DNA from 2 places in the Acetobacterium sp. K1/6 genome. Region 2 is predicted to be linked to the other one. Evidence: a T-box and tRNA genes for the amino acid it is inferred to sense, from the RefSeq annotation. Region 2 holds a T-box; the other holds one or more tRNA genes.
The links. The T-box of region 2 lies ahead of pheS (phenylalanine--tRNA ligase subunit alpha). A T-box ahead of a tRNA ligase gene usually reads a tRNA of that ligase, here a tRNA-Phe.

Region 1 (11,557 bases), on a different contig from region 2:
CCGATCAACCGCCGATTGAAAGACTCCAGAGGTCTGCACATAACCAAGACTTTCGCCACGGTAAAAAACCTCATAACCCTGGGTCTGAGCACTGACGACCCCCACAGTTGCCATAATAAACAAAATCATAAAAGTGACAATACTACGCGTCTGTCTTTTTCTCTTTCGTTGGATTCGTCGTTTTTCTCTTTCACTCTTTATAGTTTCATCCATACATTTACCTCTTGTTGTTATTTGTTACTTTTTCGTTACATAATGATACCATATTTATACAAGTTCCGCAAGATCTTTTAAAAAAAAGACACCTTTTTAGGTGTCTATAATACATAGAGAATATTTATAATGCAGTACCGCCAGACTTATATGTAGTCGCCGGAACTGACATTGAAATAATGACTGATCGGCTGGGCCTCATTATTTTCCCGCACTTCAAAATGCACATGATTGGCTGTAGAAGACCCTGTTGATCCCATACCGCCAATGCGCTGACCTTGGGCTACGGTTTCACCTTCTGATACATCCACCGAACTAAAGTGTCCGTACAGCGTTGAATAGCCATTGCCATGGTCAATGATGACACATTTTCCATAGCCGCCATACCAACTCGATAAGGTAACCGTTCCTGATGCTGCTGCATAAATAGCTGTTCCTTCACTGTTTAGGATATCAATTGCGGCCGCCCGATAATGGTTACTGTAATAACCACCATCATAATTTCTGAGGATTTCACCAACGCGACCGCTAGCGGGAAGAATAAACTGTACCTGAGGCGTTTCCGGTTCTTCAGCCGGGCTTTCCACTGGTGGTCCTTCTGCCGGGGCTTCTACTGGCGGTACTTCAGTCACCGGTTCTACTGGTGTTTCTGGAACTTGGGGTTCAACCACCGGATTGTCAACCACCACTTCTGCCGGTAGTTCTGGAACTTTTGGTTCAACCGACGGAATTTCTACCACCTTGTTTTCCTCAACTGGTACTGCCGCCGGATTTTGTTCTGTCTGAATACCCTCAACGACGGTTTCAATTTGAGGGGTCTCCACTTCTGGTAGCTCTACCGCGGGTTCTTCTTCAACAACTGGTGTTTCCGAACGATCCGACTCCGCTGCCGTTTGGATTTCCGGGGTATTAGCCGTACTCATAACGGGTTCAACTACCGGTTCTTCTTCAACTAATACCTCTGTACTAACGGTTTCTAGCTGTTTTGTTTCATCTGAATGTGTCTCCGGGGGGGCAACCTCAACGGTTGGTGCCACGCTTTCAGCCCGGGCAACTTGAACCGTCTTCTCCTGAGCTCGTATTGATTTAATAACCTGAGCAACTTCTTCAGTTGTTAAAAAATCGGTGGAGCGAGCCATCCGTATTTCGTAATCGCTGCCTTCTCGGTTTCTTCTGCCGCTTTTGCTATCGTTCGTATCGCTAACAGCCAATTGCAGGACATCCAAACTGTCAACACAGCCGATACTTGTACCTTTGTAAATTACCTCATAGGCACGGGTTTGAGCATCAACTACTCCGGCTCCAACCAATACTAAAAAAGTACAAACAACAACTGCAGAACCCCGCAGTTTAAATCGTCTTTTTGTGTCACTGTTTAATGTTTGGCAATGATTGACATGCTCAATCTCTATGAATTCATCCTGTTCAACTTCTTGGGTTGACCAATTGAATCGGTATTTTTTTAATCTTTCGCGAACTTTTTCAAAGATATTCTGAGTTTTATCCATACCGCTCCTCCATGTTACAATTTATTTACAAATATGATACCATATGGTTTTATAATTTACAAGTCATTTGCGTTTTTAATCCAACTCGCATCTACATATCGTATTTAATTCATAAATTAGGAAGAAAAATACAGATACTAAAATCTGTTTCAACTAATCGCCGTCATTCCAACCCAAAACTTTAATCAGTCGTAATTCCGAATAGCCATAGGCACTGGCCGGATAGTTTATGCGATCCGTGGTGTTTGAATTAATGAGATAGTCTGCCATGTTGCCGTCATCATCGTTTATTACATCGCTAATAATAACCGAATGAAGCCAGTCACCGTTATGTCCATATTGTAAGACGTCACCCATCGAACCGGAAAAAACATTCTCATCCACCAGTGCTGCCAGTCCATACCCTTCATTTTCACTGGCATAGGTGTAAAACTCCGCTACCCCCGTCCAGGCCGGACTTCGCCCCCAGTCTGAGCCATCCTCATCATCCACTTCTTCACCATACCACTTCCATTGGGTATTATTGTAGCCGTCACTATCCATGGGGATGCCGCCGGCAAAAAGCGCTTGGGAGATGTAGTTATTGCAATTGCCACCATAATTGTCATAAACGCCATAGTCCTCGTTACGCAAGACTTCAATGGGATCAACCCAGGTCATGGCATAATCCACTGCTGCCTCAGCATCATAGCTGTGATCGGTGGAGTTGGTCCAACTATCGCCGTTTTCCATATTAAAGTCGTCTTTTTCCCGGGATAATTCTTCAATAACAGCTAAGGCTTCACCGAGAAGTTGATCTGCCACATCCTGAGGATTTTCATCGCTGTCTGCGATGGCTTCTTCCAACATCAAAAAACTGTCTTCTTCTTTGTAATGCTCTGAGATCGCGTAACCATCTTTAGTTTCGCTCAGATAAAAGGTATGGGCAATCCCGGAACTATAGGAATCAACATTGGAAATAAAAGCGAAATTGATATGGTGATCTTCTACTAAAACCACTTCAATCTCACCATATCCTTCACTGATACTGGTGACGGTCAGCCCACATTGATAATCCGTCATCTTAAGATCATTACTCTGGCTTTGTCTTAATTGAATCAGATAATCCATAGACGCTTGATTGATCCAGGCGTTTTCGCTAAACGAATCCACAAACATCGCGGTGATATCTTCTGATTCCAGATTGGCCAGGGCCTTAAAATAAGTTTTAAAATAGTCGCGAATCGACTCAAGCATAACGTCATCGAGTGTTTCATCGCTATCGCGAATTATTATATCGCCGCCTACTTTTTTAGCATCACTACTCTTGTTTTTCGCTTCAAAGATGCTTTCTGTGCTGGTGGTGATCGAGTATGAATTTGCCATGACACCCACGCAAACAACGCCCATTGCCATGAGGGACATCAGCACCAGGCCAATCATCGTCCGCCTCCGTTTGCGCTTTATGGATTTCTTTGATCTTTTCATTACTATTTTCATTTTTTCGCACCTCTTCACCATTTGTAACAATTATATATCTACAATGTGCTTTTTATGTGAACGGATAATGAAAATTAACTTTCTCACGGGTTAGATTTTTCTCAAACATTCCCCTCTTTCTACTCATTTGTGTTAGCGATTGTTGTTTGTCAGATTGCAAGTTTACCGCCGACTTCCTTTTGATTTCCCGGCGCTAGTCGCCAGGGACAGTAAAAAAAGCTGCGAGTAAGAGTTACTCGCAGCTTTTTTTTATTTGTCTAAGTCAGCTTTTGTCATTTTTTGTCCGTAAGATTTATTGAAGATGCTAATCATTTTTGTCATTTCTTCTTCACTGAGAATCACCGGCGTTCCGATTGATCGGGCCTTGACATAAACTTCCGCACAGTGTTCAATCTCTTCGGCAATATTAAAGGCATTTAGAATATCTTTGCCACCAGCCAGTAGACCATGATTAGCCATCAATACTGCATAACGATCGACCATGGCCTTAAAGGTAAGTTGCGCCAATTCCATAGTACCAAAGGTCGCATAGTCGGCACAGCGTACATCCAACCCCGCTAACGCAATCAGGTAGCTTGAGGCAGGCAAGCCCTCTTCAAGCGTGGCCAGTACTGTTGAATAAACGGAGTGCGTATGAACAACTGCATCGATGTCATCACGTTTCACATAGAAAATGCGGTGCAGCTCATGCTCGCTTGATGGTTTTCTTTTTCCGTCCACATGCTTTCCATCGATATCGATAACCACAACATCCTCCGGCTCTGTTTCAAAGTAATCAATGCCACTAGGACTGATTGCCATCAGCCTTTGTTCCCGATTATAAATGCTGATATTGCCACCGGTTCCCTTCGTTAACCCTGCTTCAATCAGCTTTTGACAATAACGCACCACATCTTCTCGTTCTTTTTGTAAGATCATTTTATCCTCCTGAATTTTAATAACAATACTTAAGTCTACGATCGATACTCGTATAATAGCCGCTCTCCATTTAAAAAACGTTTCACATCCGACTGTTTCTGAGGTTATTTCAGGATACAAAAGTATTTTTATATTACTGATGTCATTTCTATACTTTATAATATTTCTTCGTTTTTCTCAATAGCGATTAAGGTTTATTTATGTTTACCTATTTCTAACCAAAAAAAAACAGCTTTCGCTGTTATTCTTTAAGTGGTGGTGCCCAGAGGCGGAATCGAACCACCGACACGGGGATTTTCAGTCCCCTGCTCTACCGACTGAGCTATCTGGGCAAAAAAATATGGTGGGCCTTCAGGGGCTCGAACCCCGGACCTACCGGTTATGAGCCGGTTGCTCTAACCAACTGAGCTAAAGGCCCCCAAGTAATTTTAAAAAAAATGGTCGAGGTGAGAGGATTCGAACCTCCGGCCCCATGGTCCCAAACCATGTGCGCTACCAAACTGCGCTACACCTCGATACAATACTTGACTATTATAGATGTTTATCAATCTGTTGTCAATCTTTATTTTATCTTTGTTCTTTCAGATAAAGCTTATCTTTGACGACTTGCTTATTATAGCACGATCAAATACATGAATGCAAGTCTTTTTTTCACAAAAGAATCAGATTTCTGATCCTTTTGCGAAAAAAGCTTTAGCTTTACTATTTTTCTAATACGGTCGCTTTAGCCATCCTTTTTTCTTTTTGGTGGCGATTGAGAAGCCTTTCAATCTGATCAACGATCCAGCTAAAAATCCGCAATAAGGGATAGATATCAAGGATCGTAATTCCCAAAACAATCAACATCGCTGGCAGGAAATCCTGAATCGGCACCAGGAAAAAGAAGTCTTCCAAAAACAAGACACAGCATAGGAATGAAACGGTCATCGTAAAAAATAACGCCCACCGCTTATTATCCAGAGGTTGACTGACCCGAAAAAGAATAACCAGTCCAATTAAACCAGTGGAAATCACTGCCAGCGTCGAAATCTGCTGGTGATCCAATGCCAGATAGGAACCAACAATCATAATTAAGACAACATTAAACACCACCGTCAAAGCACCCGGCAACGATTTTTTTAAAACCTTTTCTAAAAAATTTCCGGTGATCCGGTTTTTATTCGGCTCCAAAGCCAGAAAAACAGAAGGCGCACCAATAGTCAACGCACTGATTAAGGTCAGTTGAATCGGCACAAAGGGATAGGCCTCATTGGCAATGATCACAATAACGGCCAGCATCAGGGAAAACATCGTCTTCACTAAAAACAGCGATGCCGCACGGGTAATGTTGTTAATGACCCGACGCCCTTCCATCAAAACCCGGGTAAAGCTAGCAAAGTTGGAATCCAACAAGACCAGTTGGGATACTTGGCGCACCGCATCACTCCCTTCGGCCATAGCAATGCTGCAATCCGCTTCTCGTAAGGCCAAAACATCATTGACCCCATCCCCGGTCATCGCTACGGTATGGCCCTGATTTTTAAGGGCTTCAATCAAAAGTCGTTTTTGTCCTGGGCTTACCCGGCCAAAAACCGAATAGATCTGGGCAGCCTTGTGAACATCTTCATCTTCTGTGAGCGTCGACGCATCGACAAAATTATCCCAATCCAGCAGTCCCGCCCGATGTGCCACCTGAGATACGGTGATCGGGTTATCGCCAGAGATTACCTTGATATCAACGCCCTGGTTTCTAAAAAACTCCAACGTTTTCTTGGCTTCATGACGAATTTTATCCCCCATCGGCAGCAGAGCGATGGTTTTGATATTTTCTGGCAGGCTGCCATCTTCTTTAAAGGGTTCTTTAGCATACCCCAGCATTAAAACCCGGTTACCTTCGCTGGCATAGTGCTCAACCTTTTCCTTAATTTCATCGTAACGCTCTTTTAAAACAAACTCCGGCGCGCCGATCACAAAAGTACCCTGTTCCGCAAAAAAAGCGCCGCTCCACTTCCGTTCCGACGAAAATGGAATGACCCGCTCGCAAAGCCATTTTGGGGCCTCCCCTTGACAGCTTTCGCTAAGCGCCCGATAGGTGGCATTGTCATCTTTTAGATTAGCAATTAAAGCCCTGATCGCCTGAACGGGATTTTTGTCATGACAAATGGTTTCCATTGACAGGACTTCCATGTTCCCTTCCGTGATGGTACCGGTTTTATCTAAGCAAAGGACATCCACCCGAGCCAGCGTCTCAATACAATAGAGTTCCTGCACCAAAGTCTGGTGACGCCCCAGTCTAACGACCCCAACCGCCAGAGCCACACTGGTTAGGAGCACCAATCCCGCCGGGATCATCCCAATCAGGGCCGCCACCGTCCCGGTTACACTCACCTGTAGCGGCAAATTCTGGACAAGTAGTTGTTTATAAAGCAGTAACAGGCCGAGGGGAACAATCACAATGCCAATGCTTTTCATAATAAAGCCCAGTGCTTTCATAATTTCCGAGTTTGGTTTTTTTGCGACCTTAACGGCTTCAACCAATTTAGATGCATAGTTTTCCAGACCTACCTGAGTCACCTGCACCGTCGCTTGCCCGGACACCACAAAGCTGCCGGAAAGCAGAGCATCCCCTTCATACTTCATAATCGAATCGGACTCGCCAGTCAGTAGAGACTCATTGACTTCTATTTCCCCTTTTACCACCTGGGAATCCGAAGGAATCTGTTTGCCCGCTTTCAGGATTAGAATATCATCCATCACAATTTTTTCAAAGACGATTTCCTCAAGCTTGCCATCCCGTAACACACTAACATGAGGCTGGGAAATCAGTGAGAGCTTATCAATGGTTTTTTTTGCCTTTATTTCTTGTATGATGCCAATAAACGTATTAATGATAACAATATTAATAAATAGCAGGTTCTGAAACGATTCCACAAAAATAATCATCAATGCCAGGATGATGTTAAGCATGTTAAATAAGGTTAAGCTATTGTCTTTAATTATTCTGCCGATGGTTTTTGTTTTGGATTGGGGTTGGACATTAACTTTTCCGTCCGCGATCCTTTCTTCAACCTGGGCTTGAGTCAGTCCAATTTCAAGGTTGATATTATTCTCCATTGAATCCTCCCAGTAATTTATTCACTGTTTGGATTATAACATCATAATCTTAAAATACCTTGTATCTGTAACAGTCTTAGAATACCTGCGATAAGATCAGACAAATAACATAGTACCGACAATTGTTACATCATGTTGTACGCATCGGAGCGGACAGGTTGATAAACCTGTCCGATTCTGCGCGCAGGCAACGAGCCATTCACAAGCTTGCTTGTAGTTGGCGACTGCCCGCGACCAATGCGAAAGGAGCGGAGCGGATTTCGCATGGCGCAGCGAACAACAGATTAACAATTGGTCGGTACGGTAGCACACACCAGCCCTTCAAATTTTCCAGACAAAAAAAGAAGCCTGCCGCAGGACAAACCTCTTTATATGTGTAGTATTAATATTTTTTTGCTACGCCAGACTTTCTCTGACCACTTGATTGACAAGCTTTCCATCCGCGCGACCTTTAACCTTCGGCATCAGGGCACTCATTATTTTTCCCATATCTTTTGCGTCAACTGCACCGGTTTCTTTTATCGTTTCGGCCACAATTACTTTGATTTCATCAACCGTTAATTGTGTAGGAAGGTAGCTCTCGATGATTGTTATCTCTTCTCGAGCCTGCTGGATTAAATCGTCTCTTTGAGCTTTCTCAAATTCGGCCAGGCCATCCCGACGTTGTTTGAGCTGTTTTGCAATAATTTCAAGAATCTGATCGTCTTCCAGTTCCACTTTCTGATCCTTTTCGACTTGTAAAATAGCCGCCCGAATCATTGTAATGGTGGATTTCTTAACCTTATTCTTTTCCTTCATTGCTGTTTTTAAGTCAGCCTGTAATTGATCCTTTAATGCCAATTAGTCACATCCTATCTTTTTTTCATCTTTCTTTTTCTTGCTGCTTCTGATTTTCTTTTTCGCTTTACGCTTGGCTTTTCATAATGCTCTCTTTTGCGAATTTCAGACATAACCCCAGCCATTGCAGTTTTTCTTTTGAAACGTCGCAATGCACTTTCGAGTGTTTCATTTTCTTTAATTTTTACTTCAGACATTTTCAACCCCCCCCTCTAATCCGTTGCTAATTTCCGGTACGGTTAATCAACATGGTATGAGTCAAACTATATTATACGCATTATTTCTTACGCTGTCAATTATTTTTCAACCGGGAGGCCATAATAATGGTCGACCGCCCAATAAATGATAATGCAGATGGGGCACCGTTTGATTGCCATCCTTGCCGCAATTATTTACCAGACGAAAACCTGTTTTGGCAATCCCTGTTTTAAGGGCAATCCGATTGGCCACCGTATGCATGTGGCTGATAATATCGTTTCCAGCTGGTACCGATAGAATCGATTCAAAATGTTCTTTGGGAATAATTATCACATGCACCGGAGCTTGGGGTGCAATATCATTAAATGCGATGACTTGATCATCTTCAAAAACTACATCGGCCGGAATTTCCTTATTAACAATCTTACAAAAAATACAGTCCTTTGACATATCTTCCTCCTGTTATATCGAATCTCCGATTAATTTGTCAGCAAACTGACTATTATATGATACCCTAACTTTTAGAATTCTGCCATTAATTTTTTCATCTGTCTGGAGCCGAACCGGAACATAATTTTTGGTATGACCTTCATAACCAGTCGCGTCATGGGTTGCTTCAAACAAAACCTCTGTCAGAACGCCATCGTTTTTCTTTAAAAATTCCAGCTCCAGTTTTTTCGACAGGTCACTAAGGGTGTGGCTGCGGGAATTTTTTATGGTTTCATCAATCTGATCGATAAAGGCAGCCGCTTTAGTTCCTGAGCGCCGGGAATATTTAAATACATGGATTTGATAAAAACTCACGGCCCGGGCAAAGTCCAGGGTCTCTTTGAATTCATCCTCGGTTTCGCCGGGGAAACCGACCATCACATCCGTGGTGATGGCAGCTAACGGGAAAACTTCCCGGATCTGACTGACAATCTCTAAATACTCAGCGGTGGTATAACGGCGCCCCATGCGTTTTAGCACCGTATCACTGCCGCTTTGCAGTGACAGATGAAAATGCGGGCAAAAGCTTTCAAGGGCCGCCAACCGCCTAAGCCGCTCCGGGGTGATAAATTTGGGTTCCATCGATCCCAGTCGAACCCGCTTAAGTCTGGGAATTTGATCAAGGGCTTCAATCAGGTCAATGAGATCCCCTTTACCTGCACCACTTCCAGCTTGATCCACTCCATAGGAGGCAATATGAATACCCGAAAGAATGACCTCCTGATAGCCGATTAAAACCACCCGGTTGACTTCATCAATAATCTGTTGCGAATCGCGGCTCCTGACTGGCCCTCTGGCAAAGGGGACAATGCAATAGGTACAAAATTGATTGCAGCCCTCCTGAATTTTAATAAAGGCCCGGGTCTTACCCTTGACCTCCGAAATCATCAGCGGCTCAAAAATTTTTTCATCCATAATATTTGAGACAAAATCCCGCCGGTTGGCATCCTTGCGGTGGGCCTCAATATAGGTAAGGATATCGGCGCGATTTTTAGTACCGATCATCAGATCCACTTCCGCGATTTTTGCGACCTCATCCGGGGCCACCTGAACATAACAGCCGACCGCACAGATAATCGCATTGGGATTAATCCGCTTAGCTTTTCGCATCATTTTTCGGGATTTTTGGTCGCCCAGGTGGGTCACGGTGCAGGTATTGATCACATAAACATCGGCAAGCTCAGCGAAATCGACAATGGTATAACCGTCTGCCTCAAAGATTTCCATCAAGGCTTCGCTGTCGTAGGTATTGACCTTGCAGCCCAGGGTCATAAACCCAACTTTTTTTTTATTATTCATCCTTAACTTATTCTTCCTTCCAGAAATTCAATTGGCTGAGCACCACCATACCAGCAGTTTCGGTTCTTAAGATCCGCTTGCCCAGGGTTACGCTAATCACTCCAGCGGCTTGACAGGCTGCTGCCTCCTGAGGATCAAAGCCCCCTTCGGGACCAACGATCACACCGATGCTTAGCGGTTTGTCGGTTTTGCTTATTTTTCGGACCGCTTCCAGGGCGCCCTTCAAAGTCTGCCGGTTTTCGTCTTCATAGGCTAAGATCATTAAGTCATACCGGGCAACTTCGCTTAATACTTCTTTAAAGGTTAGCGGCCACAAAATCCTGGGGATAATCCCCCGCTTGGACTGCTTTGCGGCCTCATAGGCAATTCGCTGCCAGCGCTCGAGCTTTTTATCCTGCTTATCTTTAATTTGAGAAACTGCCCGGCATGAAGAAAAGGGAATAATCTGATAAACCCCCAGCTCCACGGCTTTCTGAATGATCACTTCCATTTTTGCGCCTTTGGGTAGTCCTTGAAACAAGGTGACACTCATCTCGGGCGTTTCTCCCTGAGATGGGTAGTGTCTGGCAATGCTGCCGGAAATAGTCTGCTCGCCGGGCGTGTTTAAAGTAACCAGATAGTCGGTGCCCTGGCCATCACAAACTTCAATAACGTCACCCTTCCCCAACCGCAGGACTTTGGCGATATGTTTAAAATCCTCTCCCGAAATAGTGATTGTTGATTCGAAACGCTGCTCGGGTTTTACAAAAAATCGGTGCATCTTAGTCCCTCTTCTGGGCGACCACTCCAACCCATTCACCCATCTGCTGAACAAAAACAAGCTTGAAGTTTTCCGCTTCCAGAGCTCTTAGCACATCCCCCAGCCGATCGATGATGATTCCCGAAGAAATAAAAATACCCTTTTCTTTAAGGTAGGGTTTGATAATTCCCGACAACTCCACAATCGCCGCTGCCAGAATATTGGCCACAATCACATCGGCCTTCTCGTCAATCACATCGAGCAGGTTACCTTCGCGAATTTCAACCATACTGCCTAAATCATTGAGCTCCGCATTTTCCCGGGCAATTTTAACCGCCAGGGTATCAAAATCCACCGCCACCACTTTTTTCGCTTTCAGTTTACCTGCAATCAGCGAGAGTACCCCAGTTCCACAGCCAATATCCAGCACCACATCTCCGGGCTTGATGTACTCTTCCAATTTAATGGCACAGAGCTGGGTGGTTTCATGAGTACCGGTTCCAAAAGCCATGCCGGGATCGATGTTAATGACAATTTCATCCTTATCCGGGACATAGTCTTCCCAGGTTGGTTTGACGACAATGCTTTTGCCCATCTTAGTGGGTTTGTAAAACTTTTTCCAGGAATTAGCCCAGTCTTCTTCTTCCACTTCTGTGATCATCATCTCACAGGCACCGGGGTCCAGACCGAAGGATGGCAGCATCTTCACTGACGCAATTAGTTTATGCACCGCTTCTTCAGTGTCTTCCACCTCGCTGAAATAGCCCCGGACAATAGAAACATT
Region 2 (11,557 bases):
CAGTGGTTCCGGTGGGCCTTTCAAACCATCGCCAAGGCTTAGAAAAACTGCGTCTTTTTAGTCAGGATGATGCACTGAAAACCCTGGATATTATTAACTCCGTTCATGATGAAATGGAAAAAAAATACGATAATGGATTTGTCTATCCCAGCGACGAGTTTTTTTTACTGGCGCAGAGCCCCATTCCCGAAAGCACTTACTATAGCGGATTTCCCCAAATTGAAAACGGGGTAGGAATGATGGCCGATTTTAAAGCCTCCGTTAAAGAAGCATTACAGACGATAAATGTTAGAAAAACTGACTCACCACTTAAAATCACCGCGATAAAAATTGGGATTCTGACCGGAACTGCTGCTTATGATTATCTTGGTAATCTGGTTGATGCGATTAAAACGGAGCTTCCGTCTCTCGATCTGACCGTTTTCCCGATCATCAACCACTTTTTTGGCGAGGCGATTACCGTATCCGGGCTGCTCACCGGTTCGGACATACTGACCCAAATGAAACCCCGGCTTGATAAAAATCCCTATGATTTACTCCTGCTGCCAGAAAATGCCCTGCGCAGCGGTACTTCTACCTTATTAGACGACTGGACCCTGGAAACGCTAGGCGAAGCCCTTAATGTGACCATCCACAGCATTCCGGTTCAGGGTGAAGACTTGCTGCAGGCATTATTAGACAAATAAAAAATGCAAATATAAAATTATTATTAGAAATGAAGTGAGGAAAAAAATGCCAAAGCCTATCGTTGCAGTGGTTGGCCGCCCGAATGTGGGAAAGTCAACCCTGTTTAATAAATTAGTTGGAGAACGAATTGCCATCGTCGAAGATACTCCTGGTGTAACAAGAGATCGGATCATCGCCGACGCCGAATGGCAAAACCACCATTTTACCCTGATTGACACCGGCGGGATCGAACCCCACACCAAAGATGATATTCTATTGCAAATGCGGGTCCAGGCGGAAATCGCCATTGATATGGCCGATCTGATTGTCCTGATGGTAGACGGTCGAGAAGGAATGACCGCCTCAGATTTGGAAGTTGCCAATATGATTAGGAAACATGACAAAGATGTTTTATTAGCTGTAAACAAGGTTGATAGCCAGGGTCTGGAAAACAACGCCTTTGAATTCTATAACCTGGGAATCGGAGAGCCAATGGCGATCTCGGCCGAACAAGGTTTGGGTCTAGGCGATTTTCTGGACGAGATCATTAACCATGTTAAGCATTACTATGACGAAGAAGAAACGGAAGATGAAAGGCTGCGAGTCGCTGTCATCGGTAAACCGAATGTCGGAAAATCGACCCTAATTAACAAGGTGCTGGGCGAAGAGCGGCTGATTGTCAGCGATATTCCAGGGACAACGAGGGATGCCGTAGATACTGGCGTCAGATACGACGGGGAAGACTATGTTTTAATTGATACCGCCGGATTACGTCGAAAGAAAAAAATCTACGAAGACATCGAACGTTACAGTATCGTTAGAGCTATTGCTGCCGTCGAACGGAGTCAGGTTGTACTGGTTCTGATAGACGGATCTCAGGGTGTTACCGAGCAGGATGCAAAAATTGCCGGGATTGCCCATAATCGGTCCAAGCCATCGATTATTATTGTCAATAAATGGGACGCCGTCGAAAAAGACAATAAAACCATGAAAAAGATGGAAGGGGATATTCGGGACGCACTTTCATTTATGGATTATGCGCCAATCATTTTTATCTCAGCCAAAACCGGACAACGACTGGGCAAAATATTTGAAACCATCGAATATGTAAAAGCACAAAGCGCCAAACGGATCACTACTGGTAAGGTCAATGAAGCACTAGCCGAATTTGTCATGATGAAGCAGCCGCCATCAAAACATGGCCGTCGACTAAAATTATACTATGCATCTCAGGTCGCCATTAATCCGCCGACATTTGTGGTGTTTGTCAATGATATGACCTTAGTCCATTTTTCATATCAGCGTTACCTTGAAAACAAGATTCGGGAAACCTTTGATTTCTTTGGAACACCGATTCGATTTTTTGTTCGGGAACGAACGGAATAAGATTAAAAACAGTTATTAATCTGAAGAGCGGGAATTTTGCAGCAGCTATGCAGAATTTTCGTTCTTTTTGGATCTGTAGTTATGGTCAGACCAGCTAAAGAGACTAAAATGTTTTGTCACGAAATGTAAGTTTCGTGACAAAACGAATAAAATGTGATAAACTAAGATCAATCTATTTTAGCCGCCTGGTTACCTTCATGAACTGTTCTGATCTTGTCTTTACGCACTACATAAATACCAAATAAATTTAGGAGTACTTGTCATGACACCCCCAACAAATAAAACTGATCGAATAATTTTAAAAAACGCATTGATTGATGAATTTCTGAATTATGTTTTGACCATTAAAGGTTATTCTGAAAAATCAGCTCAGGCTTACCGTTATGATCTGATCATCTTTTTTCGGTTTATTAAGCGTTATTTTGCGATGGTTCCCCAATCCCTAGACTTTGATGAGATTCCCATCGATGATGTCACGCTTGATGATTTAAAAGCAGTCAACCTGGGTATTCTTTATGCGTTTCTTTCCTATTCAAGTAAGGAGCGGCATAATTCCGACGCCGCCCGTAGCCGAAAGGTATCCTCACTCCGCTCGTTTTTTAATTATCTGTGTAATAAACAAAAATATTTTCTTCCCAACCCCGTGACAGAACTCGAAATGCCCAAGCTACCAGCTCGCCATGCCCGTTATCTGGAATGGGATGAAGCCGTGGATCTATTAAAAGGGATAACCGGTCGTCATAAAGAACGGGATTTTGCCATTGTTACGTTATTTCTTAATTGTGGAATGCGTCTTTCCGAACTCACTCAAATAAAAATAACGGACATCAAAAATGACGCCCTGCGGATCATTGGAAAAGGTAATAAAGAACGTACCGTCTTCTTAAACCATGCCTGTTTGAAAGCGATCAATCGATATCTTTTAGTCCGCCAGGAATCAGACTCCCCCCATTTGTTTCTCAGTCAGCAGAATACTCCTATCAGTAATCGGGCAGTTCAACATCTGGTAAAGAAACATCTGGCCAGTTGTGGACTCAATACGGACGAAATCAGTGTCCATAAGCTCAGACATACAGCGGCAACCCTGATGTTTCGCTATGGCAATGCGGATCTGCGCTCGGTTCAGGAAATTCTGGGACATCAAAATGTTTCAACAACGCAGATCTATACCCATATCAACGAAGAAACCCTTCGCGATACTCTCAATCAAAATCCCTTATCTCAATTTGAAAGTGATGACTAAGAGTATGATTTATAGAAAGAACTTACGTTTGTTTTTATTCTTAGGATATGTTATAATAAGTTATAAAAATTTGGAGGAATGCTAATGTACGAGGATTTAAACAGCAAACAGTTTGCAATATTAAAATTCATTGAAGCTCAAATGCGAGATAAGCGTTATCCCCCATCTGTACGGGAAATATGTGCCGCTGTTAATCTAAAATCGACCTCCACTGCTCACACTTACTTAAAAAAGCTGGAGGAACTGGGTTATATTAAACGGGATGCAACGAAAACCCGGGCCATCGAAGTTCTTCGTCACGATCCTAACGAAACAATATCAAGTTACTTCGATGAAAAAACAGTTGTTTCACTGCCAATTTTAGGTTGTGTAACAGCCGGAGCGCCAATTCTCGCGATTGAGAATATCACCGATGTTTTTCCGTTGCCCTTAGATTTTGCAGGAACAGATAGCGCGTTTATTCTTGAAGTTAAGGGGACCAGCATGATTGATGCCGGCATCCTTGATGGTGATAAAATTATCGTCAGAAAACAGGAAACGGCAAGTAATAGTGAAATTGTTGTGGTCCTTCTGCTTGAAGATAATGAAGCTACGGTAAAACGTATCTTTTATGAAGACACCAATAAAATCAGGCTCCAACCCGAAAATAAGACTATGGACCCCATTATCTGCAATGAAGAAGATATCAAAATTTTAGGTAAGGTTACCGGATTAATGCGTAAATTCTAAACAAAAAAAAGATGTTTTCACATCTTTTTTTTAATTGATAATCTTATTCTAATTTCATTTTGTCTTCAATATTTTTAAAAACGTCTTTTTCAATATGATTTTTGTTTGCTTTTACTAATTCAATCTGGCTTTCAAATAGTTGATTCTGCAAGTCTAAAATCGTTTTACGACTGGTTTCGCTTTCAATTTTACTTTGTCGCAAATGCTCACGGTATTGAGCCAGTAAATCATTTTTTTCGTCTAATTCTTTTTGTAGCAACTCTTTTTCTTCCGCCAGAGTCTCATATTTTCCTTTTTCTGCATCTAATAAGTCATTCGTTTTCTCAAGTTCATCTCGGACTAGTTTAATCTCGCCAATTTCCTTCGCTTTTACTTCTTCACTGGTACGAATTTCTTCTTCTGCAATAAAAAGTCGCTCAGTTATGTTCATACAGCCTAGAATTGCAATCCGAATGTGATTAGTAAAAGGATTAGCCGCCTTGACGCGTTCCAACTCGGCATTGACATAATCAGAGACAAGTTTGATATGCTCTTCGTTTCCCTTTGCCTTTAAATTAAATTCAGTATCTAATATGCGTAATTCCATTATTGTTTGTTCAGGCATTTTTTCCTCCTGCGAAATAAATTTCTAAGTGGTAAATTGTGTTCCACTCTATTATATGTAATAAACTTAAAAAACACAAATGATTTATCAATTAATAATTTTCGATCACTTGCATCAGTTTTGTGTTTTCGATGATCTGAAAGTTGATGTGCTTCTGAGTGATGTATTCAAATCCATCTCTTGATTGATCATAAACAACCGGGATGGAGTAAATCGGCTTCTTGTATTTGTTAGCGTAACTCAGCGTATGGATGGTTCCGCTACCCGGCGAAAAGTTAGAGACAATCACAAACTGACTGGTGCCACTTTGCAGGCGATCTCGTTCGACAAATTTATAAGGCTGAACCGTTTCATGGTGATTGTATTCTGAGATCAGGCAACCGCCATGATCACAAATCCTTTCTGCCAATTCTTTATTCGAACCCGGATAAAGCCGAACCAAACCTGAAGGCAAAAATGCCACTGTCTTTCCCCCGGCGGCCAGACAACCACGATGTCCATAACAATCTGATCCGGCGGCCAGGCCACTAATCACGACAAAATTATTTTCGGCAAGAATCTTACCGGCCTGAAAAGCAAAATCCGCTCCCAGTTGAGACGGCGTGCGACTACCGATAACCGCGGCCCGTTTGGGTTGATTTAAGATTTCAAGATCTCCGATATAATACAGTAAGATCGGATGATCATTAAAATCAAGACACACTGGAAAACCATCATCTAAATAGGATTTGCATTGAATCCCCAGCTCTTCGCATTCATCGACGAGCCGTTTGGCATCCGCAATGGCTTGCTCAATCTCAACTCGTCCGATTTGACTTGTAATAATATGAAAAGTTTGACCGATTTCCACCACCTCTCGGAATGAAAGAACCTGGGGCGAGGTAATAATTTCTAGCAGCAGCTTAATTTTCTGGCGTCCGACCCCTTTTAATTGTAAAAGGCCAATAATAATCTCATATATATGATTCATACCCGTAATTGCATTAATTATTCGCGAAGCTGAGCGTCAAATGATCGTTTGAGTTCGCAAATGATTTGATCGATCACCGGATTGATATCATTGTCGTTTAGCGTCCGTTCGCGATGTCTGAAGTTTAACGCATAGGCCAAACTCTTATAACCATCTGGTATTTGAGCCCCCGTATAGACATCAAATAATTCGATACTTTCGAAAATATCACCACTATTTTTGCGGATAATTGTTTCAACTGCAGTAGCCGGAATATCTGATTTCAATAAAATAGCCAAGTCCCTGTTTGATGCCGGAAATTTTGGTAAATCGATAAATTTATTAACCAGCGAAGAACAATTGTAAAGTGCCTCAAAAGACAACTGGCATACATAACACCGCTTTGGCAGTTCATAATTCTTGACGACAACAGGATGAATCTCACCGATTTCTCCTAATTTTACGCCATCTACGAAAACTTCAGCTTTTCGTCCGGGATGGAAGAAATCTGATCCGCCGGCAATAAATTCCGGATATTTGATTCCGCACTGCTTAAGTAATAGCTCGACAACTCCTTTTAAGTCAAAATAATCCTCATTACCATAGCTACTCATTACTAGTTTCTGTTCTTCTATGGGCAACTCCCCGGGATTAAAATTTTTGCGATAGGTATTTGCCAATTCAAAAAAACGACCAAACGGATTTTTTCGATTATAGTTTAGTGAAATCACTTCCAATTGATGTCCGATGAGGGTATGGCGCATAATACTGTTTTCTTCTCCCAATGGATTAATCAGCGGGATGAGGTTGTCTTCGAGCTGTGAATTCAGCCCTTGAAGGCGTTTTTCACTGGTGAAAGAGGATGTTAGTGTTTCATAATACCCCTGACCGACCAGGATGTTTTTAAGGGCGTCTTCAAATTTTTGAACTGGTGTTTTACCCCCTACCATGGTTTCGCCTCCCATAATGGTACCGGGGATCATATCGTAGCCAAAAATCCGGACCACTTCTTCAGCCAGATCTTCTTTAAGTTCAATATCCATCCGATAACTAGGAACCTCAACTGCCAGAATATGATCGTCGATTGATTCGACCTTAAAGAATAAACGGGCCAGTATTTTTGAAATTTCATCCTTTGAGAGCGAAATACCGACAAAGGCATTGAACCAATTAACATCCAGGATGACTTTTTTTAAGGATACAACACTCGGATAAACATCAATCAGCCCTTCAATGACTTCACAAGCGCCGATTTCTAAGAGTAAATGAGTTGCTCGCAGGGCGGCAATACCTGCTAATTCAGGATCAACGCCTTTTTCAAAACGTGACGATGCCTCGGTTCTAAGACCCAGTTGCTTGGCTGTTAAACGCACACTGCTTTTGTTAAAGTTGGCAGACTCCAGAACAATAAGGCTGGTTTTTTCAGTTATTTCTGAATTTTCTCCGCCCATTACACCGGCAATCGCCACCGGTTCCTTACCGTTTGTGATCATCAACATGGTTTTATCAATGGCCCGCTCTTGATCATCAAGAGTAATCATTTTTTTATCAGTCGTAGTTTTAATCACAATTTCCTTGGACTGGAGACTATGATAATCAAAGGCATGAAGTGGTTGGCCCAGTTCGAGCATTACGTAATTGGTGACGTCAACAATATTGTTAATTGGACGAACTCCGCTGTTTAGAAGCTTAATCTGCATCCACAGCGGTGATGCTTCAATTTTTTTTACCTTTAGCATCTTGGCTACATAACGAGGACAAGCCAGATCTTCAATCTTTACCGACAAATAATTAGCAATTTGATTTGAGCTTTCGATAGCAGAGTAAGTAGTAAAACCGGCCATCGGCAGATCCAGGGTTGCTGACGCCTCCCGGGCGATGCCGATGATGGACTGGCAGTCCGAGCGGTTAGCCGTCAATTCGACATCAATGATCACATCATCCAGCCACAGCAGTTCCCTGGCGTCCATTCCCAGGGGGGTATTTTCTGGGAGAATTAGAATCCCTTCCATGATTTCTTTGGAAAATAAATCGGTGTTCATACCGAGTTCTTCAATGGAGCAAAACATCCCGTGTGAAAGCAGTCCTCGAAAATCATTGGTACCGATTTTGGTGCCATTGGCAATCACAGCGCCATCAACAGCAATCGGAACGATCGCGCCTTCAAAGACGTTTTTAGCGGCCGTAATAATCACCCGTTCGTCAGTTCCCATATCCACCGTACAGACAATTAGCTTATCGGCATTGGGATGAGGTTCAATTTTGGTGATTTTTCCAGTAAAAATATTAATTACATTTTCAGCAACAACCGTTAATGTTTCGACTTTTGTACCCGACATGGTCAGAGCCTCGCCAAAATCATAAGGGGGTATTTTTATATCAACAAATTCTTTTAACCAATTCAGTGAAACGAGCATGTTATAGTTCCTCCTATTTAAATTGCGCTAAAAAACGCAAGTCATTTTCAAATAATAAACGCAGATCGTTAATGCCATATTTGATCATCGTTATTCGATCCAGTCCCATCCCAAAGGCAAAGCCACTGTACTGCTCGGGATCAATGCCACAGAACCGCAAAACGTTGGGGTGAACCATGCCGCAGCCAAGAATCTCAATCCAACCGGTGTTGCTACAAACCTTGCAGCCGACACCACCGCATTTAAAGCAGGTGACATCCATCTCCGCGCTTGGTTCGGTGAAATAAAACTGGTGGGGCCGGAATTTTGTCTTGGTCTGTTCGCCAAAGAGTTTTTTAGCAAATAAATCCAGGGTTCCTTTGAGATCGCTCATGGTAATCCCTTTGTCGATGACCAAACCTTCCATTTGATGGAAAACTGGCGAATGGGTGGCATCTATTTCGTCGCTACGATAAACTCGGCCTGGTGAGATAACCCGCAATGGTGGCTTCTGCTGCTGCATAACCCGTACCTGTACTGGTGAGGTCTGGGTTCGCAGGACAATCTCGTCCTCATAATAAAAAGTATCCTGCAAGTCTCTAGCGGAGTGATCCTGAGGAACATTGAGGTAGTCAAAATTATATTTAGCCCATTCAATTTCCGGACCTTCGGCAATGGAAAATCCCATCCCCAGAAAGATTTCCTTGAGTTCATTAACGGTTGTGGTAAGCGGGTGAAGATTTCCGACTTGATGCTTTTTTCCCGGCAGGGACACATCGATGCTTTCTTCTTTGATCTGAGCTTCGATTTCCTTTTGTTCAAGCGACTGCTTCTGGGCTGAAATATTATTCTCAATTTCTTCCCGTATTTCATTGGCCAATTTTCCAATTATTGGACGCTCTTCGTTGGAAAGCTTACCCATTCCCTTAAGGGCGATGGTCAGTGCCCCTTTTTTGCCCAAGTACTTTATTCTCACATTATCCAACGTTTTTAATTCTTCAACAGCATTAAGATCAGCCAAACAGCGATCTCTTAGTTGTTTGAGTTCTAACTCCATTTTATTCTCCCTTTTTTATCTTATTAAGTGTTCTTTTTTAATCATTTAACTAAAAAAATCGTCCTTCTAAAAAGGACGAAATTATTCCGCGGTACCACCTTAAATTAATACTCTATGTATTCACTCAAAATTTTAACGCAATTAACGTTAGAAGCTAAAGGTCATCAAAAGATGACGTTCACGTCTAAAACTCCAGAGGGAACTTCAATAAATTTAAACACAAAATCTCTCAGCCTGGGATTTATTCTCTGTAAAATTCAATATTTATTTACTCGCTCTATCATTGTTGATAATTTATTTAGTTTTTGTTTAATGCTGTTCTGAAAATAATCTATTTAAAATCTCTGATCAGGTCATACATGATGATCCCTGCTGCGGTTGCAACATTAAGCGACTCGGCCTGTCCCCAAATAGGAATTTTAAGTAAAACGTCACAGCACTCACTCATCTTATCCGACATCCCCCTGGACTCATTTCCCATAATAATAGCAAACGATTCGGTAAGGGGTTCGCGCTCCCATATGGAACTACCAGTTAAAGAGGTACCAATGATGGTGACTAGCTGCTCTTTTAAGTGTTTTACATAAACTGGCAACGATTCAACTTGATAAATCGGCAGGTGAAAGATTGAACCCATGGAACCCCGAAGTACTTTCTCGTTATAAATATCTGCTGTTTTATTCGATGTTACAACACAGTCAAAGCCAGCCGCATCAGCAGTTCTGATAATGCTACCAACATTGTAGGGATCCTGAACATCTTCTAATAAAATAGATCGTTTAAAGATGCCTGGCTGGACACTCATTTTTGGTAACGTACAGATTATCCCTTCCGGTTTTTGCAAGTTGGAAACGGATGTTAGAATTGAAGCCGCAACAATTGCGATGGGCACACCATTATCGACCAGCTCTATCATACTTTCGTTGAACAAGGCATCATTTGTTTTTAGCCATTCACTTGTCATAAATACTTGTTTAAATTGCAATCTTTTTTTGACGGCTTCTTGAAACAATTTGGTTCCCTCAATTACAAAGGCCCCTTCCGCATCTCTAAAAGATTTACTGCTGAGTTTCCGTAAATATTTAATTTGCTCATTATTTTTTGAAGTGATTTCTAAAAACATTGCTAATGATCTTTTCGGGATAGTTTATTGATCTCATTAATGGATCGATTTTCACCCATAACAATCAGTTTGTCGCCAGGATGAATAAGATCACTTGCCAAGGGCGAAGCATTTAATACATCGAGAGTACGAATGGCAATCACATTTAATCCGTGTTTTTCTCTCAAGTTCAGTTGCTCCAATGTTTTTCCTTCCCAGACATGGAGCGACTCCACTTCAACAATGGAATGATTAGTATCCAGCTCTAAAATGTCGATAAAATCGCCAGAAAAAAGATTGTGCGCAACCCGTTCACCCATATCACGTTCAGGGGAAAATACTTTTTTAACCCCTAATTTAAGCAGTACTTTTTCATGCTGAGCATTATTTGCTTTCCCATAAATCTCGCTGATCCCCAACTCCTGAGCATTGACAATGCCCATGATGCTGCTGTTAATATCAGAAGTGATGGATACAACAACAGCATCTACATTTTTCAAACCAATCGACTTCAGCGCATTGATATCGGTCACGTCGGCCTGTACCGCATAGGTTACCAAATTCGCGATGTTTTGAATCTTTTCTTCGTCTTTATCAACAACAACAACATTACAGCCCAACTCACTAAGAGTGATGGCAAGTGCTTCACCAAAACGCCCTAAACCAAGGACTGCAAACTGCTTTTCTTTCAATTAATACTCCTCCTCTAGCCAATCATAATATTGCCTTCAGGCAATTTAAAATTACCCACGTTTTCCCGGGCTCGTTTTTCACTTCGTGATATAGCATAGGCTACCGTCAGAGGACCTAGCCGACCAACAAACATGGTAATACTGATGGCTATTTTCCCAGCAATAGATAAATGTGGGGTCAATCCCGTCGTTAACCCAACCGTACCAAATGCAGAAAGCACTTCAAAAACGATTGTTTCAAAAGAAGCTTCGGGTTCAGTACATAATAACACAAAAATCATCAGGATGACAATAGCGAAAGCAATGACAATTACTGAAATTGCCCGGCGAATAGCTGGACCTAAAATGCTTCGTTTAAAAATAGAAACATCTTTTTTACCATGCAGCACTGAGGCAACAGTCATAATAATAATGGCAAATGTGGATGTTTTAACGCCCCCACCAGTAGATCCTGGTGATGCACCGATAAACATAAAGAGCATGGTTAAAAAAAGTGAGGGCGGCGTCAACGCTGCTGTATTGATAGTATTATATCCAGCAGTTCGCGGTGTTATGGACTGAAAAAAAGCAGCCAAAAATTTTTCTGGAAGGGATAAGCTTCCCATGGTTTGAGGGTTATTATATTCAAATATAAAAAAGAAGACAAACCCAACAATCAGTAAAACACCTGTAACGGTTAATACCAGTTTAGCATGCATACTCATCTTTTCAAACTTGCGCACATTAATCAAAT

Region 1: it encodes a tRNA-Phe, which carries the amino acid that the T-box ahead of pheS (phenylalanine--tRNA ligase subunit alpha) is inferred to sense. The anticodon was not compared.

Annotation. Positions count from the first base shown of each region.
Region 1 is NZ_JAXQGA010000006.1:40,373-51,929, reverse strand. Features, by position in the region: gene U2P91_RS06890 (hypothetical protein) at 1-213, opposite strand, end outside; gene U2P91_RS06885 (M23 family metallopeptidase) at 360-1,721, opposite strand; gene U2P91_RS06880 (amidase domain-containing protein) at 1,875-3,200, opposite strand; gene U2P91_RS06875 (L-fuculose-phosphate aldolase) at 3,450-4,118, opposite strand; tRNA gene U2P91_RS06870 (tRNA-Phe) at 4,375-4,450, opposite strand; tRNA gene U2P91_RS06865 (tRNA-Ile) at 4,460-4,536, opposite strand; tRNA gene U2P91_RS06860 (tRNA-Pro) at 4,557-4,633, opposite strand; gene U2P91_RS06855 (cation-translocating P-type ATPase) at 4,821-7,211, opposite strand; gene U2P91_RS06850 (GatB/YqeY domain-containing protein) at 7,608-8,051, opposite strand; gene rpsU (30S ribosomal protein S21) at 8,063-8,245, opposite strand; gene U2P91_RS06840 (histidine triad nucleotide-binding protein) at 8,352-8,696, opposite strand; gene mtaB (tRNA (N(6)-L-threonylcarbamoyladenosine(37)-C(2))-methylthiotransferase MtaB) at 8,709-10,034, opposite strand; gene U2P91_RS06830 (16S rRNA (uracil(1498)-N(3))-methyltransferase) at 10,042-10,794, opposite strand; gene prmA (50S ribosomal protein L11 methyltransferase) at 10,796-11,557, opposite strand, start outside.
Region 2 is NZ_JAXQGA010000005.1:120,870-132,426, reverse strand. Features, by position in the region: gene U2P91_RS06130 (DUF512 domain-containing protein) at 1-686, shown strand, start outside; gene der (ribosome biogenesis GTPase Der) at 733-2,052, shown strand; gene U2P91_RS06120 (tyrosine recombinase XerC) at 2,315-3,295, shown strand; gene lexA (transcriptional repressor LexA) at 3,380-4,024, shown strand; gene zapA (cell division protein ZapA) at 4,068-4,628, opposite strand; gene U2P91_RS06105 (DNA-processing protein DprA) at 4,720-5,598, opposite strand; gene pheT (phenylalanine--tRNA ligase subunit beta) at 5,616-7,994, opposite strand; gene pheS (phenylalanine--tRNA ligase subunit alpha) at 8,008-9,030, opposite strand; T-box leader at 9,099-9,323, opposite strand; gene U2P91_RS06090 (TrmH family RNA methyltransferase) at 9,362-10,153, opposite strand; gene U2P91_RS06085 (potassium channel family protein) at 10,156-10,824, opposite strand; gene U2P91_RS06080 (TrkH family potassium uptake protein) at 10,839-11,557, opposite strand, start outside.